Regions from separate parts of the Pseudomonas sp. NPDC086581 genome, predicted to be linked through region 1. Evidence: riboswitches for the same ligand, from Rfam matches in the RefSeq annotation. Region 1 holds a riboswitch; each other region holds the start of a gene.
The links. A riboswitch is a leader RNA that binds a small molecule or an ion and turns the genes downstream of it on or off. The one in region 1 is predicted to bind cobalamin.
Positions count from the first base shown of each region.

Region 2: another riboswitch for cobalamin. It lies ahead of ACIPK7_RS18640 (CbtB-domain containing protein); the one in region 1 lies ahead of ACIPK7_RS19285 (TonB-dependent receptor domain-containing protein).
Region 3: another riboswitch for cobalamin. It lies ahead of cobG (precorrin-3B synthase); the one in region 1 lies ahead of ACIPK7_RS19285 (TonB-dependent receptor domain-containing protein).
Region 4: another riboswitch for cobalamin. It lies ahead of ACIPK7_RS02735 (TonB-dependent receptor plug domain-containing protein); the one in region 1 lies ahead of ACIPK7_RS19285 (TonB-dependent receptor domain-containing protein).

Region 1 is NZ_JBIVBR010000009.1:192,336-195,935, forward strand. Features, by position in the region: gene ACIPK7_RS19280 (HAD family hydrolase) at 1-125, shown strand, start outside; gene ACIPK7_RS19285 (TonB-dependent receptor domain-containing protein) at 426-2,282, opposite strand; cobalamin riboswitch at 2,371-2,567, opposite strand; gene dxs (1-deoxy-D-xylulose-5-phosphate synthase) at 2,605-3,600, opposite strand, start outside.
Region 2 is NZ_JBIVBR010000009.1:64,164-67,763, reverse strand. Features, by position in the region: gene cobM (precorrin-4 C(11)-methyltransferase) at 1-217, opposite strand, end outside; gene ACIPK7_RS18650 (cobalamin biosynthesis protein) at 214-630, opposite strand; gene ACIPK7_RS18645 (CbtA family protein) at 708-1,418, opposite strand; gene ACIPK7_RS18640 (CbtB-domain containing protein) at 1,512-1,697, opposite strand; cobalamin riboswitch at 1,803-2,019, opposite strand; cobalamin riboswitch at 2,080-2,275, shown strand; gene cobW (cobalamin biosynthesis protein CobW) at 2,369-3,421, shown strand; gene cobN (cobaltochelatase subunit CobN) at 3,536-3,600, shown strand, end outside.
Region 3 is NZ_JBIVBR010000009.1:51,340-54,939, forward strand. Features, by position in the region: gene cobG (precorrin-3B synthase) at 1-1,279, opposite strand, end outside; cobalamin riboswitch at 1,357-1,598, opposite strand; gene cbiE (precorrin-6y C5,15-methyltransferase (decarboxylating) subunit CbiE) at 1,666-2,877, shown strand; gene ACIPK7_RS18595 (cobalt-precorrin-5B (C(1))-methyltransferase) at 2,880-3,600, shown strand, end outside.
Region 4 is NZ_JBIVBR010000001.1:556,996-560,595, forward strand. Features, by position in the region: gene ACIPK7_RS02735 (TonB-dependent receptor plug domain-containing protein) at 1-1,482, opposite strand, end outside; cobalamin riboswitch at 1,675-1,882, opposite strand; gene ACIPK7_RS02740 (VOC family protein) at 1,956-2,384, opposite strand; gene ACIPK7_RS02745 (cupin domain-containing protein) at 2,562-2,930, shown strand; gene ACIPK7_RS02750 (DUF3303 domain-containing protein) at 3,124-3,423, shown strand; gene ACIPK7_RS02755 (GlxA family transcriptional regulator) at 3,413-3,600, opposite strand, start outside.

The DNA.
Region 1 (3,600 bases):
GCGCCCGCGCCGCCGGGGCGCGCAGTGCGCTGGTGAACCTGCCAGAAAACCCCTGGCCCGAACTGACCGATTGGCATGCGCGCGATTGCGCGGAGCTGGGGCGGATGGCGGGGGTTCTGGTCTAAGCCCGTGGTTGTGCGGGTTCGCGAGCAAGCTCGCTCCTACGAAGAGCAGCCCGGCAAACTCCGAAGCTTCGGCGTAAACAGGACCTGCAGGAGCGAGCTTCCTCGCGAACCCATTTCCACACCGGTGTTCTGTCTGGGCGGTAGGGCGGATAACGCGCCAGCGTTATCCGCCGGAGGAGTGTGCGGCGGATAACCTGTTCCAGGTTATGCGCCCTACGAAACTGTAGTTTCGCCCTGCGCCGAACGGCCCCCTCTCCCTCCGGGAGAGAGTTAGGGTGAGGGGGCGTCAGGCCGCTTCGCTTACAGCTCCGGCGTCCAGGTCACCGCCAGCAGGGCGGTACGGCCTGGTTCGCGATACGGGCGGGCTTCGCCCATGTAGTCCGTCGGGCTGGTCGGGCGCAGGTAGTCGCCCAGGGTGTAGTCGCGGTCCAGGGCGTTATCCAGCTTCAGGTCGAAGCGAATCTCGTCGCTGGCCAGCCAGCTGGTGCGCAGGTCGAGCACGCCGTAGCCGGACAGCTCGCGGGTGTTGGCCGCGTCGTCGTAGCGCTGGCTGACTGCGCGCCAGGTGCCGCCGACGCCGAAGGCGCCGAACTGGCGATCCAGATCCAGGCTCAGGGTGCGGCGCGCGCGGTACGGCAGGGTATGGCCAGTGTCGCGGTCGCGCGGGTCGATCAGGCTCAGGCCGAGGGCGGCCTGCCAGCCGAGCACGTCGCGGGCGACGCTGGCCTCGAAGCCATTGATGCGTGCCTTGTTGATGTTCTCCGGCTGGTTGCTGGTACTGTCCCAGGCGATCAGGTCGTCGATCTCGGTGCGGTACAGCGAGGCTTCCAGGTGCGTGCCGGAGAAGTCCCCGCGCCATTGCAGCTCGTAGGTCTTCGAGGTCTCGGCCTTCAGGTCCGGGTTGCTGGCGCCGGGGTAGTAGAGGTCGCTGAAGGTCGGCGCGCGGAAGCCTTCGCCGTAGCTGGCGATCCAGGTCTGGCTGTCGCCTACCGGCAGGCTGAGGGCGGCGTTCCAGCTGTTCTGGCTGCCGTAGGCCTGGTTGTTGTCGTGGCGGATGCCCAGCTCGGTGCCGAAGTTGTCGCTCTTGAAGCTGTGCTGGGCGAAGAAGGCGCGGTTGCTGCGCTGGTCGTCGGCGAAGGCGGTGCTGCCGTCGACCTTGTCTTCGTACCAGTCGGCGCCCAGCGCCAGCTGGTTGGCGTCGTCGAGTTGCAGGCGGTTGATCCAGCTCGCCGAGTGGCGGGTGGTTTCCAGCGTGCCGTTGTTCCAGCTGTCGGCGGCGCCTACGGCCTTGTTGCGGTCGAAGCTGCGGCCCAGTTCCAGGCGGCTGTTCCACATCTTCGTAATCTGGCCGTCGAGGTAGGTGCTGTAGCTGCTGACGCGGAATTCGTCGCGGGGTGAGCCCGGCTCGAAGTTGTAGGCGTCGTCGTATTCGTTCTTGCCGCGCTGGTCGTTGAGGTTCAGGCCGGCCTTCCAGTCCTCGCTGAAACGGTGGTCCAGGTTCAGGTGCACGGCCTTGTTGCGCTGGGCGTCGTCGTCGCTGTCGGCGCCGATGTTGTCGCTGGTGCGGTCCCAGCCCTGGCTCTCGTCGAGGCTGCCACCGAGGTTGTAGCGGGTTTGCTCGTCGCCGCCGGACAGGCTCAGGCTGCGTTCGAAGGTGCCGTGGCTACCGGCAGCCAGGCGTACTTCGGGGTGCAGGCCGGCGTCACCGCGGCGGGTGAATATCTGGATGACGCCGCCGATGGCGTCGGCGCCGTACAGTGCGGAACGCGGGCCGCGGGTCACTTCGACGCGCTCGATGCTGTCGATGCTCAGGTAATCCAGGCGGGCGATGCCGCTGCTGGCCGAGGCGATACGCTGGCCGTCCACCAGCACCAGGGTCTGCGCGGTGCTGGTGCCGCGCACGGAGTACGAGACCACGCCGCCGGAGCTGCCCATCTGCACGCCGGGCACGCGGGCGAGCAGGGCGGGAACGCTGCGCACTTGCAGGCGCTCGATGTCGGCACGGGTGAATACGCTGTTGGCCGAAGTGGCTTCGGCACGTGGCTGGGCCTGGCGTGCGGAGGTGATCACCTGGTCGGAGAGCCGGTAGATGTCGTCGGCGGCTAAGGCCAGGCCGGGCAGCAGGCTGGTGGCCAGGGCGAGTCGGGTCAGTTTCATGGAACGTCCTCAAAAGCGGTCGGATGACTTTCGAGGAGGGCGTGGCAAGGGCGGCAGGCCGCACTTGACGGTGCGGCCCTCCGCAACACCTGTCGGGGCGTGTCGAGGGCGGTCTCCGGGCTGCCGACGTCACATCGCCGCCTTCCCGCGTAAGCAGTGGCGGATGGCGATGCTGCGCTCCCGCAGGGAGCGCGTCGGTTACCGTTGCGGGGGCAGCGCAGGTCTTTCACCTGCTTCCCGTTACCTCGAACGAAAACGGGCGCACCTTAGTCGGTGCGCCCGTCACTGGCAATACTCCGGGGGAGGGATGCGCCGATCGGTCTCAGCGTTGGCCGAGGGCCTCCAGGCGCGCCGTCACCGATGTTTCGATGCCGGCGGCGTCTAGCCCGCACTCCGCGAGCATCTGCGCGGGCTTGGCGTGCTCGACGTAGTAGTCCGGCAGGCCCAGGTGCAGGATCGGCTGCTGGATATTCTCGCGGGCGAGGAATTCGCTGACGGCGGCGCCGGCGCCACCCATCACCGAGTTCTCCTCGACGGTCACCAGCAGCTCGTGGCTGGCGGCCAGCTGGCGCACCAGCTCTTCGTCCAGCGGCTTGACGAAGCGCATGTCGGCGACGGTGGCATCGAACTGCTCGGCGACTTTCAGCGCTTCGGCCAGTTGCACGCCGAACACCAGGAAGGCGACCTTGCCGGCCTTGCCTTCGCGGCGCAGCACGCCCTTGCCGATCTCGACCGCTTCCAGCGCCGCCTCGATGGGTGCGTTGGGGCCGGTGCCGCGCGGGTAGCGTACCGCCGCCGGGCCTTCGAAATGATGGCCGGTGGTGAGCAGCTTGCGCAGTTCGTTCTCGTCGCTGGGAGTCATCACCAGCATGCCGGGGATGCAGCGCAGGTAGGAGAGGTCGAAGCTGCCGGCGTGGGTCGGGCCGTCTTCGCCCACCAGACCGGCGCGGTCGATGGCGAACAAGACGTCGAGGTTCTGCACCGCGACGTCATGGATCAGCTGGTCGTAGCCGCGCTGCAGGAAGGTGGAGTAGATCGCCACCACCGGCTTGGCGCCGTCGCAGGCCATGCCGGCCGCCAGGGTCACGGCGTGCTGCTCGGCGATGGCGACGTCGAAGTAGCGGTCCGGGAACTTGTCGGCGAAGGCCACCAGGTCGGAGCCTTCCTTCATGGCCGGGGTGATGCCGACCAGGCGTGGGTCTTGCGCAGCCATGTCGCACAGCCACTGGCCGAACACGCTGGAGTATTTCGGCCCGCCGGCCTTCTTCGGCACGGCGTGGGCGGGGGCGCCCTCGGGCTCCAGCTTGGTGATGGCGTG
Region 2 (3,600 bases), 130 kb from region 1:
TGCCCTCGCCGTGAGCCTGGGTCAGCAGCGCTACGATCTCCTCAAGATTCAGCTCGGCGGTATTCACCACGCGCTCCGCGCTGTGCCCTTCCAGCACGGCCGGCGGCACCAGGGAACCGGCGTAGAGGATCACCGGGCAGTTGCGGATCAGCCGCTGGCCCTTGACCGTGATGAGCTCGGGATCGCCGGGGCCGGCGCCGATGAAGTAGACCGTCATGACGGCTCCTGTGCGGATTCGACGGGGATGAAAGCGAGTGCGCAGGTGGCCTGCTCGCTGCGGCGCTTGCCCATCAGCAGGCGTGCCGGCGCACCACCTTGCGCCTCGGCCTGCAGCAATGCCGCCGCTTCGGCCACGCTCGCACTGCCGGTGGCCGCGCGCACGGTTTCGGAAGGGTCGCCCAGGCGCTTCTCGCAGGCCGCGAGCTGTTGCGGCGTGAACAGCGCCAGCGGCAGGTCGAGCGCGGCAGCCAGGGCCGTCAGCCCGTCTTCGTCAGCCTTCAGCGTGGCGCTGGCCAGCGCGGTGAGGTTCGACTCGTCGAGCCCCGCTTCGGCCAATGTTTCTCGCAGCAGCGCACGCAGTTCGTCGAGCGGGCAGCCCCGGCGGCAACCGAGGCCGGCAACCAGTGTCATGGTCGCTCTCCTTGAAGATCAAAATAAAAACCCCGCAGACGGCCGAACCGGCTGCGGGGTCGAGCATAGCGCGTGGATCAGGCCGATGGCGCGAAGCGGCGGAACAGCCAGGCCGCGACCAGGCCGAGCGCCACCCAGAACACCGCGTTGGTGACCAGCGAGGCGATGATGAACTCGTGGGCCAGGCTTTCCGGCGCGAGGCTGGAATGGACCTCCGGCTGCGGCGCGCCGATTACGTGCGGCACCACCAGCAACGCGAGGCCGACGATGCGCAGCGCCCAGTGGCGGCCGAACACCAGCAAAGCAAGACCAGCGGCGGTGGCGGCAGCGGTGCCGATCCACCAGGTCTGCCGCAGGCTCAGGTCGGCGGCGGCCGTGCCAGGGACCTCCGGCGGCAGGCCGAGGGACGGCGCCAGGGTGAACACGGCGAAACCGGCCAGCCCCCAGAACAGGCCCTCGGAGACCCTGCCCGGTTCGCGCAGGGTGAACAGGCCGGCCAGCATCAGGGCGAAGCCCACCGCGACCACCAGGTTGCCGCCGGTGGTGGAAATAATGCGCTGCCAGCCGTCTTCCGGCTCCCAGGCTTCCGCATCATGGTGATGACCCGCAGCAGCGCCGTCGGCGTGCTCGTGGGCGTGCTCCTCGACCAGCACGGCGGCCGGTTCGGATTTCTCATAGGTTTCCGCCTTGAGGATCAGCGGGGATACCCACAGCAGCTGGACCAGGGTCAGCACCAGCGCCGCGATCAGACCGGCGAAACCGGCGGTCTGGGCGATACGTTTGATCATTGCAGTTCTCCGGACAAGACGAGGCTACGAACGCGGCGAACCAGCGATCGCGAGTACCTCGAATCCGCTGCGCTTACGCGCAGGCGGCGCACATCAATGGCAGGGGAAACCGGCGCTATGGCGGGTGTCATGGGCGGCGTTGTGCACCGCGTCGATGTGCGAGAAACCGGCGAAATACACCAGCAGCGCACCGAGCAGGCTGGCGCCGACGGCCAGGCTGATACGCTTGGAAAGGGGGATGGAAGTGCTCGACGCGTGCGTCAGGATGCTGCTGGACATGAACGTTCCCTCTGAAGATCAAAGAAAGAGAACGCAGAGGTTGAACGCATTCGAACGCGCCCGAACGGTCGCGCCACGGCCTGCGCCCGCCCACCGCGGGTTTGCCAAAAACGAAGAATTCCAGGCCGGTCTCCGGGCTTGCGACGCCAGCGAAAACTCTTCGCTGGATGGGTCAGCCTTCCCATGCCTTGGCACAGTGGCTACTGACGACCCTCGATGCGCTTACCGTTGCGGGGGCAGCGCCGGACTGGTCCTTGCGGACGCACCGGCTTCCCGTTTCACCTCGCGCGTGGCGCGAGACACCTGAAACCGCGCAAGCAGACCACGGCCGCCGGCAGGCGTCAACCGATCCCCGGCGATTGACCGCCCCGGCCGCGCTGCGTAGCCTTCCTCCCTTCGAGGTTCTCCGGCACTGGCCGGAGCTAAGAGGGAACGTGGAAATCTTCGGATGCGCCACGGCTGCCCCCGCAACTGTGAACAGCCTGTTCTTTCACACGCCACTGCCGACCAAGGCGGGAAGGCGAAAGAACACGAAAGGGCTGTGAGCCAGGAGACCTGCCTCGAGCAGCATCAAGACAACCGGGCGGGGTGATCCGGTGGCGACCTTCGTTGCGCGGCGAACCCGCGCGCGCGCCCTTCATCCGCCCTCCAATTTCGCTTGCGAGGCGCGCATGAAAACCCTGGCCAAACTCCCCGTCACCATCGTTACCGGCTTCCTCGGCGCCGGTAAGACCACCCTGCTCCGCCATATGCTGGACAACGCCGAAGGCCGCCGCATCGCGGTGATCGTCAACGAATTCGGCGAGCTGGGCATCGACGGCGAAATCCTCAAGCAGTGCTCCATTGGTTGCAGCGAAGAAGAAGCGGTCGGCCGCGTCTTCGAGCTGGCCAACGGCTGCCTGTGCTGCACCGTGCAGGAAGAATTCTTCCCAGTAATGCGCGAACTGGTAGCGCGCCGTGGCGACCTCGACCAGATCCTCATCGAGACCTCCGGCCTGGCCCTGCCCAAGCCGCTGGTACAGGCCTTCCAGTGGCCGGAAATCCGCAACGCCTGCACCGTGGACGCGGTGATCACCGTGGTTGACAGCCCGGCCGTGGCCGCCGGCACCTTCGCCGCCCACCCCGAGCAGGTGGACGAGCAGCGCAAGCAGGACCCGAACCTGGACCACGAATCGCCGCTGCACGAACTGTTCGAAGACCAGTTGGCCAGCGCCGACCTGGTGGTGCTGAACAAGGCCGACCTGCTGGACGCCGAAGCGCTGGCCCGCGTGCGTGCCGAGGTCGCCGAAGAGCTGCCGCCGGCGGTGAAGATCGTCGAAGCCAACTCCGGCCAGCTGCCGCTCTCGGTGCTGCTGGGGCTGAACGCCGAAGCCGAGCTGCACATCGACAGCCGCCCGACCCATCACGACCACGAAGGTCATGAAGACCACGACCACGACGAGTTCGACTCCTTCCATGTCGACCTGCCGGAAGTGGAAGAACGCGCCCTGCTGGACGCACTGAACGCGCTGGTCGAGCGCCACGCCGTGCTGCGCATCAAGGGCTTCGTCGCCATCCCCGGCAAGCCCATGCGCCTGCTGGTACAGGGCGTCGGCAAGCGCTTCGACAAGCACTTCGACCGCGCCTGGCGCAGCGACGAAACCCGCGGCACCCGCCTGGTGGTGATCGGCCAGGAACTGGACCAGGCCACCATCGCCAACGAGCTGCGTACCGCCCTGGCGTAACACTGCTTTTCGTAGGAGCGAGCTTGCTCGCGAACGGCCTCGCAGCGGGGTTTGGTTCGCGAGCAAGAGCTAGGCGCCCCCGCTCCTAAAAGAGCACTCACACCGAGCAAGCCCATGCACCTGCTGCGCACCCAACCCGGCGGCTTCGTCCCCGACGACGGCATCGCCCACCTGGCCCA
Region 3 (3,600 bases), 140 kb from region 1:
GGCCGAAGCCGGCCACGCCATCGGCGCGACGGAACAGGTCATAGCGGCCGTCGGCGACGGCCAGCAGGGTGTAAGGGGCGACGTGGGCGGCGGCGCAGGAGCGCGGGCAGCCGCACAGGTGTACACCGGCCGGCGGTGCGTGGCGCAGGCGCTCGGCCAGGCGCAGCGCATCGGCCTTAGTGTCGGCCAGCCCACGGGCGCAACCGCTGGAACCGCTGCATGCGACGAGGCGCGACAGCGGCTGCGCGGCGTCGATCACCAGGCCGAGGTTGGCCAGCGCGCCGAGCACGACGGCGGCATCGGTTTGTGCCACGCCAGGGAGGATCAGACTTTGCCAGGGCGTCAGACGCAGCTGTCCGACGCTGAAGCGCTCGGCAAGATCCGCGAGGCCGAACAGGGTGGTGCTGTCGAGGCGTCCGAGGACGAATCCCGCGCCGACCATGACCCGTTCCGGCTGACGCTGGGGCTGAATTCCGAGATGGCCGAAAGCCTGCGGCGCAGGACGTCGCCAGTTATCCACAGCCGCTCCGAGTTGCAGCGGGAAGGGCAGGCGTTGCTGCAGGCGCTCCAGCAGCACTTCATCGCGAAGCATCTCGCGCAGGTGGCGCATGCGCGTCTGGCCGTCGCCGGCAAGATCGAGGAACAGGTGCAGCAGAGTTTCCACCAGCAGCGGTACCTGTTCGGCGCTGACGGCGGCGAGAGCAGGGCGATCGGTCTCGCGCTGCGGTGGGCAGCCGGCCAGGCCGAAGGCGAACAGCGGCGCGGCACCGTCGGACATGGCCGAAAGCCAGAGATCGTTGGGGTGTTCCAGCATCGCCAGCGTTTCGCCGGCGTCCAGCTGGATGCCGAACTTGGGCGACAGGCCGTGGAAGCGCGGGGTGTGCTCCAGCAGGTCGAGCAGCTGGCGGGCCAGCGGGCTCGCGTCGAACGCGCTGCCAGTGTCCAGGCCGAGCGCCGGGCTGACCAGCAGGTTGCGCACGTCGTCCGAAGCCAGCTCACGCGGGCCGAGGCCGGCGGCCAGCAGTTCACGGCTCAGCGCATTTTCGGCGCCGGCATGTACGCCGCGAATTTGCAGGTTGGCGCGGTTGGTCGCTTCGAGCACGCCGTCTGCATGCCGTTCGGCCGCCAGGGCGATGGCGCGCGCGGCGTTGGCGTCGAGTTGCCCGCAAGGCAGCTTGAGGCGGCAGATGCCCCCATCGCGGGAGGCCACGATGCGCAGCAGGCCGGGGCAGGCATGCGGACGGACGGGCAGGGCTGAAGGGTCTTGCACGGTGGTCACCAGGGCTGGATCGCGGTGACCTGCGAATCCCCCAAAGGGGACTTCACGACACCGATACACCCCGCTCGATGTCTGCACGCGCGACTGGTTTCGTCGGCAGGTCTCCTGGCTGGCAGGTCCTCATCCAGCGCGGCCTTCCCGGTTGCCCAGTGGCCTGGCCGGCGGCACGGAACGTCGTTCTCGTGTCGCCGCATTGCGCGGACTCGCTGCTTACAGTTGCGGGGGCAGCCACGGCTTAACCGTGTTCCCTCTTCGGCTCTGAGAAACTTCACCGCAAAAGGCGAAGCGTCCTACGAGCACCGACGAAGCGGGTATTATGCCTGCTTTGTTCGGAGGCAGGAAAAGCCTGCCCGTCGGATCGATCGTCGCACCCCTGAGGACATTTCATGACGCCCTGGCTGACCATTGTCGGCATCGGCGAGGACGGCTATGCCGGCCTCGGCAAGGCCGCGCGCCGCGCCCTGCTCGCCGCCAGCGAAGTGATTGGCGCGCCACGCCAGCTGGAGTTACTGCCGCATTGCCTGGGCGCCCGTCGCCAGGCCTGGCCGAGCCCGTTCAGCCTGGAGCCGGTCTTGCGTCGACGCGGTGAGCCGACCTGCGTGCTGGCCAGCGGCGACCCGATGCTGTTCGGCGTCGGCGCAAGCCTTGCCCGTCAGATTCCGTCCGAGGAAATGCTCGTACTTTCCGCGCCGTCTTCCGCTTCGCTCGCTGCCGCGCGGATGGGCTGGGCGTTGCAGGACTGCACGCTGCTGTCGCTGGTGGCGCGCCCATTGGCGGCACTCAATGCGCAGATCCACGACGGCGCGAAGCTGCTGATCCTCAGCAACGATGGCAGCAGCCCGGCGGCCATCGCTGCGCTGCTGCGCGAACGGGGTTTCGGCGCGAGTCGCCTCAGCGTGCTGGAGCACCTGGGCGGCGAGGTGGAGCGACGCATCGACGGACTCGCCAGCGACTGGTCGCCGAGCGAGACCGCCGCGCTGAATCTCGTTGCGGTGCAATGCGTGGCGGGTGCTGACGCTGTTCGCCTGCCGCTGACCACCGGCCTGCCGGACGAGGTCTACCGCCATGACGGCCAACTGACCAAGCGCGATGTTCGCGCCGTAACCCTGGCGCGGCTGGCGCCGAAGCCCGGTGAGCTGCTGTGGGATGTCGGCGCCGGTTGCGGTTCCATCGGCATCGAATGGATGCGCGCACATCCGAGCTGCCGCACGCTGGCCATCGAAGCCAACGACGGGCGCCAGGAGCACATTCGCTTCAACCGTGACGCCCTTGGCGTGCCGGCGCTGCAACTGGTCTGCGGTGCCGCGCCGGAAGCCTTGCAGGGTCTGGAGCGCCCCGATGCGATCTTCATCGGCGGCGGTGTGACCCTGCCTGGTGTGTTCGAGCAATGCTGGGAGCAACTCAAGCCCGGCGGCCGGCTGGTCGCCAACGCGGTCACCCTGCAGAGCGAATCCATGCTGCTCAGCTGGCGCGCCCGCATCGGCGGCGAACTGACCCGCCTGTCGGTGTCCCAGGCCCAGCCGCTGGGCGGCTTCGATACCTGGCGCGCGGCGTTGCCGATCACCCTGCTGGAAGTGCGCAAGCCCCTGGCCGATTGACGATGCGCGAAGAGACTCCGGAAGAACCCCGCCCGCTGCGCAGCGGTTACACCACCGGCAGCTGCGCCACCGCCACCAGCCTGGCCGCCGCGCGTCTGCTGCTCACCGGTGAAACGCTGGACGCTGCGCAGATCGTCCTGCCCAAGGAGCGCAGTGCGACCTTGCGCCTGGAGTTCTGCCGGCTCACCGCCGAGGGTGCCGAAGCCGGCACGCTGAAGGATGCCGGCGACGACCCGGACGTGACCCACGGTGCGCTGGTCTTCGCCCGCGTCGCCCTGAGCGCTGAACCCGGTGTGCGCTTCCACGCGGGAGAGGGCGTTGGCATCGTCACCAAACCGGGGCTGGTGCTGGCGGTGGGCGAGCCGGCGATCAACCCGGTGCCGCGGCAGATGATGCAGGGCAACCTCGCTGCACTGGCGGCCGGGTGCGGCTACGCCGGCGGCTTTGAGGTCACGATCCACGTCGAGGGGGGCGCCGAGCTGGCGCTCAAGACCATGAACCCGCGCCTGGGCATCCTCGGCGGCCTGTCGATCCTCGGCACCACCGGCATTGTCCGACCGTTCTCCTGTTCGGCCTACATCGCATCGATCCAGCAGGGCATCGACGTCGCCCGCGCCAACGGCTTCCGTCATCTCGCCGCCTGCACCGGCAACGCCAGCGAGGACGCCATGCGCCGTCGCTACGGCTTCGACGACACCGCGCTGATCGAGATGGGCGACTTCG
Region 4 (3,600 bases), on a different contig from region 1:
GCCAACCTGCAACTGACCGTTGGCTTCGATGCCCCGTACGGTGATCTCGCCGTTGCCGTTCACCCACTGATCGCCCGCGAGGGTGATGAGATCGGTGATCTCGCGGCGGAACAGCGTGACGCTGCCGCTCCACGGCTGCTCGAACAGCTCGCCGTTGTAGTCCAGGCCCAGCTCGGCGTTGCGGCTGCGCTCGGGCTTGAGGTCGCGGTTGCCGACTTCATCGCCCGGCTCGTTGACGAACAACTGCTCGGCGGTGGGCAGCTTGAAGGCGGTGCCGAACTGGCCGCGCAGCTTGAGCTGCTGCGTGAGGTCGTAAAGCGAGGTCAGCATCCACACGGTGGCGCCTTCACCGCCGGAGATTTCCTCGCGGCGCACGCCCAGGCTCGGGTGCCAGTCGGGCAGCGCCTCGATGTTCGGCCGCAGCTGGGCGTAGAGCGCGTGGGACTCGGCCTTGTCGTTGTCGATGATCAGCACATCGTCCTGGCCCTTGTACCACTGGTTGTCGTTGCCCAGGACCAGCTCGTGACCGCCCGCCAGCTTCGCCTTGCCTTCGAGCTGCGCGCCCCAGTCGGTGAAGCCCCAGTAGTCGTTGTGATTGAGCACCTGGGTGCCGCCGCCCTGCAGGTTGTAGACGCGGTCGTAGCGGGTATCCCAGTCATTGATGTGGGTCTTGGCGAACCAGCTGAAGTCCTCGCTGACGCTCTGCTGGAAAGTCGCCGTGGCAATCTGCTGCACGCGGTTGTTGCTGGTGTGGTGGTTGGAAGTTGGCCGGGCGAAGTCCAGCTCGGCGTCGGCGTACTGGTAGAACAGCTCCAGCCGCGAGGCATCGCCGATGGCCTGGATGGCCTTGGCGCCGAATACGTTGACGTCGTAGGAGCGACGCTTGTCGCTCACCGTGTCGGTCATGTCGCGGTCGCGGTAGGGCTGGTAGCCGTCGGAGCGGTTGTGGCTGACGTAGGCCATCAGGCCGAGGTCGCCCAGGCCGTTCTGCGCGATCTTCTCGGCGCGGGCATCACCACTGCGGCCCTTGAAGGTGTCCAGGCCGAGATTCACTTCGCCGGCCGCCTCGCGGCTCCGCGCGCTGCGGGTGACGATGTTGATCACCCCGGACACCGCCTGGGTGCCGAACAGCAGGCCCTGGCCGCCCTTGAGCACTTCGATGCGCTCCACCGCGGTGGTCGGCAGGGTGTCGATGTAGATGCCGCCGTAGAGGCGGTTGTTCAGCCGCACGCCGTCCAGCAGGATCAGCGTGTCGTCATTACGCCCGCCGAGCAGTGAGTAGGTGCCGTAGTCGAACGGTCCGTTCTTCGGCGCAACGAACAGGCCGGGCACGACCATCTGCAGCACGCGGGTGATGTCGGCGCTGGGGCCGGCGCGTTCGATCTGCTGGCGGTCGATGACCTCCAGCTTGCTGCCGTAGCGGGCCATGTCGGCCACGGTGGTGGATTCCACGGAAGGGCCGCTGACGATTTCATCGGCCAGGTCGAGCGGCGCCGCAGCGAGCTGCGAGCCAAGGACACAGAGAGGAAGGACAGAACTCCAGCGCAGGACACGCCGGTTCAGGAACGAAGAATGTTGCAAGGTGATCGCCTCGAAATCGGGATTTCGCAGGCGGCGCAGCGACACCCGGAACGAGCGCGCCCCGGGAACCGGCTCACGCCCGCCCACCGCGGGTTTGCCAAACAGGTTCCAGGCCGGTCTCCGGGCTTGCGAGGGTCATGAAACGTCCGCCTTCCCATGCCTGAGCACAGTGGCCTAGTGGATGCTTCGCTCGCTTACCGTTGCGGGGGCAGCGCCGGACTGGTCGCACGAGGGCGACGCACCGGCTTCCCGTTTCACCCCACGCACGGCGGCGGGGGGCACCTGAAACGGGGCGAATCTGAACACTTGGCGGACGAAAGCGTCAAGCGCAGGGGTTGGGCAGGATGTTGCGGGCTTGGCGCGAAAGCGCGGGATCAGTGCCAGGGATCGTAGGTGCCGAAACTCCAGATGTGCCCTTCCGGATCACGGCAGGTGAAACCCTGGCCGCCGTAGTCCTCGTCCTTGATGTCGATGACGATCTGCGCGCCGCCGTCCACTGCCGCGCGATACAGCACCTCGGCATCCTTCACCACCACGTAGATGCTCTGCGTGCAGCCGCCCATCTCGTCGGGCTGGCGCATCAGCCGGCCGTATTCGTTGTCGTGCAATGACCCGAGCATCACCAGCCCGCTGCCGTCGGCCAGCGCCAGCTGCGCGTGGGCGATGCCGCCATGATCATCGGCGACCACCAGTTGCCGCTGGAAGCCGAAGGTGGCGCACAGCCAGTCGATGGCCTGGGGCGCATCGCGGTAGCGCAGGCAAGGGATGACGCTGGGGCGGGCAATGGGAGCGGGCGTGGACATGGCGGTCTCCAGCAAGAACGGGCGCGATGATCTGAGCATAGTCACCCGTTTTCGCCCCTCAGCGCCATGCGGCGACCAGCAGCAAATCGGTAAGCCGCATCGAAGCGCAATTTCCTGCAAGACCGCTCGACGGGTCGGTCGTAGTGTCGACGCAACGATCCCAAGGAGAACACCACCGTGACCCAACGCCAACCGATCAACCTGCAGGCCAAGCTCGACCGCATCAGTGAAACCTGGCAACCACGGGTGATCGCCGAGATGAACGACTACCAGTTCAAGGTGGTGAAGCTGCAGGGCGACTTCGTCTGGCACAGCCACGCCGACACCGACGAGACCTTCATCGTGCTGGATGGCGAGCTGCGCATCGACTTCCGCGACGGCCCGCTGACCCTGCGCGCCGGCGAACTGTACGTGGTGCCCCGCGGCGTGGAGCACAAGCCCTACGCCGAGCACGAGGTGCAGGTGATGCTGATCGAACCGCGCGGGGTGCTGAACACCGGCGACCAGGGCGGCGAACGCACGGCGGAGAATGATCGCTGGGTGTGACCGTCGATCGACGGCATCGTGCGCCGCCGATCAGCGGCATCTCGCCTTCGGGCGACGGCTGCTATGCCTGACGGGAGGAAACCGCTCCCAGCCGGCGGCTGTAACGCCTGGGAAACAACAGGCGTGACTCTGGCGGCGGTACCGATTCGGGTCCGCGACACTTGACTGCCCGGACCCGGGCCAGAGGTGCGACATGCTCTATCTGGTGAGTTGGACCATTCCCATGGAAAACCGTGATGCCGCCATCGAGCGCTTCCTCAAGAACGGCGCACTGCCGCATGCTGCGGTAAAGCTGCTAGGCCGCTGGCATGCCGTCGGGCACATGCTCGGCTTCGGGTTGGCCGAAGCCGAGAGCCCTATCGAAATACAACGCTGGATGATGCAGTGGAACGATCTGCTGGACATGCAGGTTCATCCTGCCCTCACCGACCAGGATCTGGCACCGCTGATGATGGAGCTGATGCAGCAGAAACAGGCTGCGCTCAATCGCTGAGTGCGCTCGCGCCAACCTTCGCCCCGAAGCGCTTGCGATAATCGCTCGGCGCCATCCCGGTGATCTTGCGGAAGGTGCTGCGGAACGAGCCCGGATCGAGGTAGCCGACCGTATAGGCGATGTGGTCCACCGTGCCGTTGGTGAATTCCAGCAGCTCGCGCGCCTTGCCTACCCGCA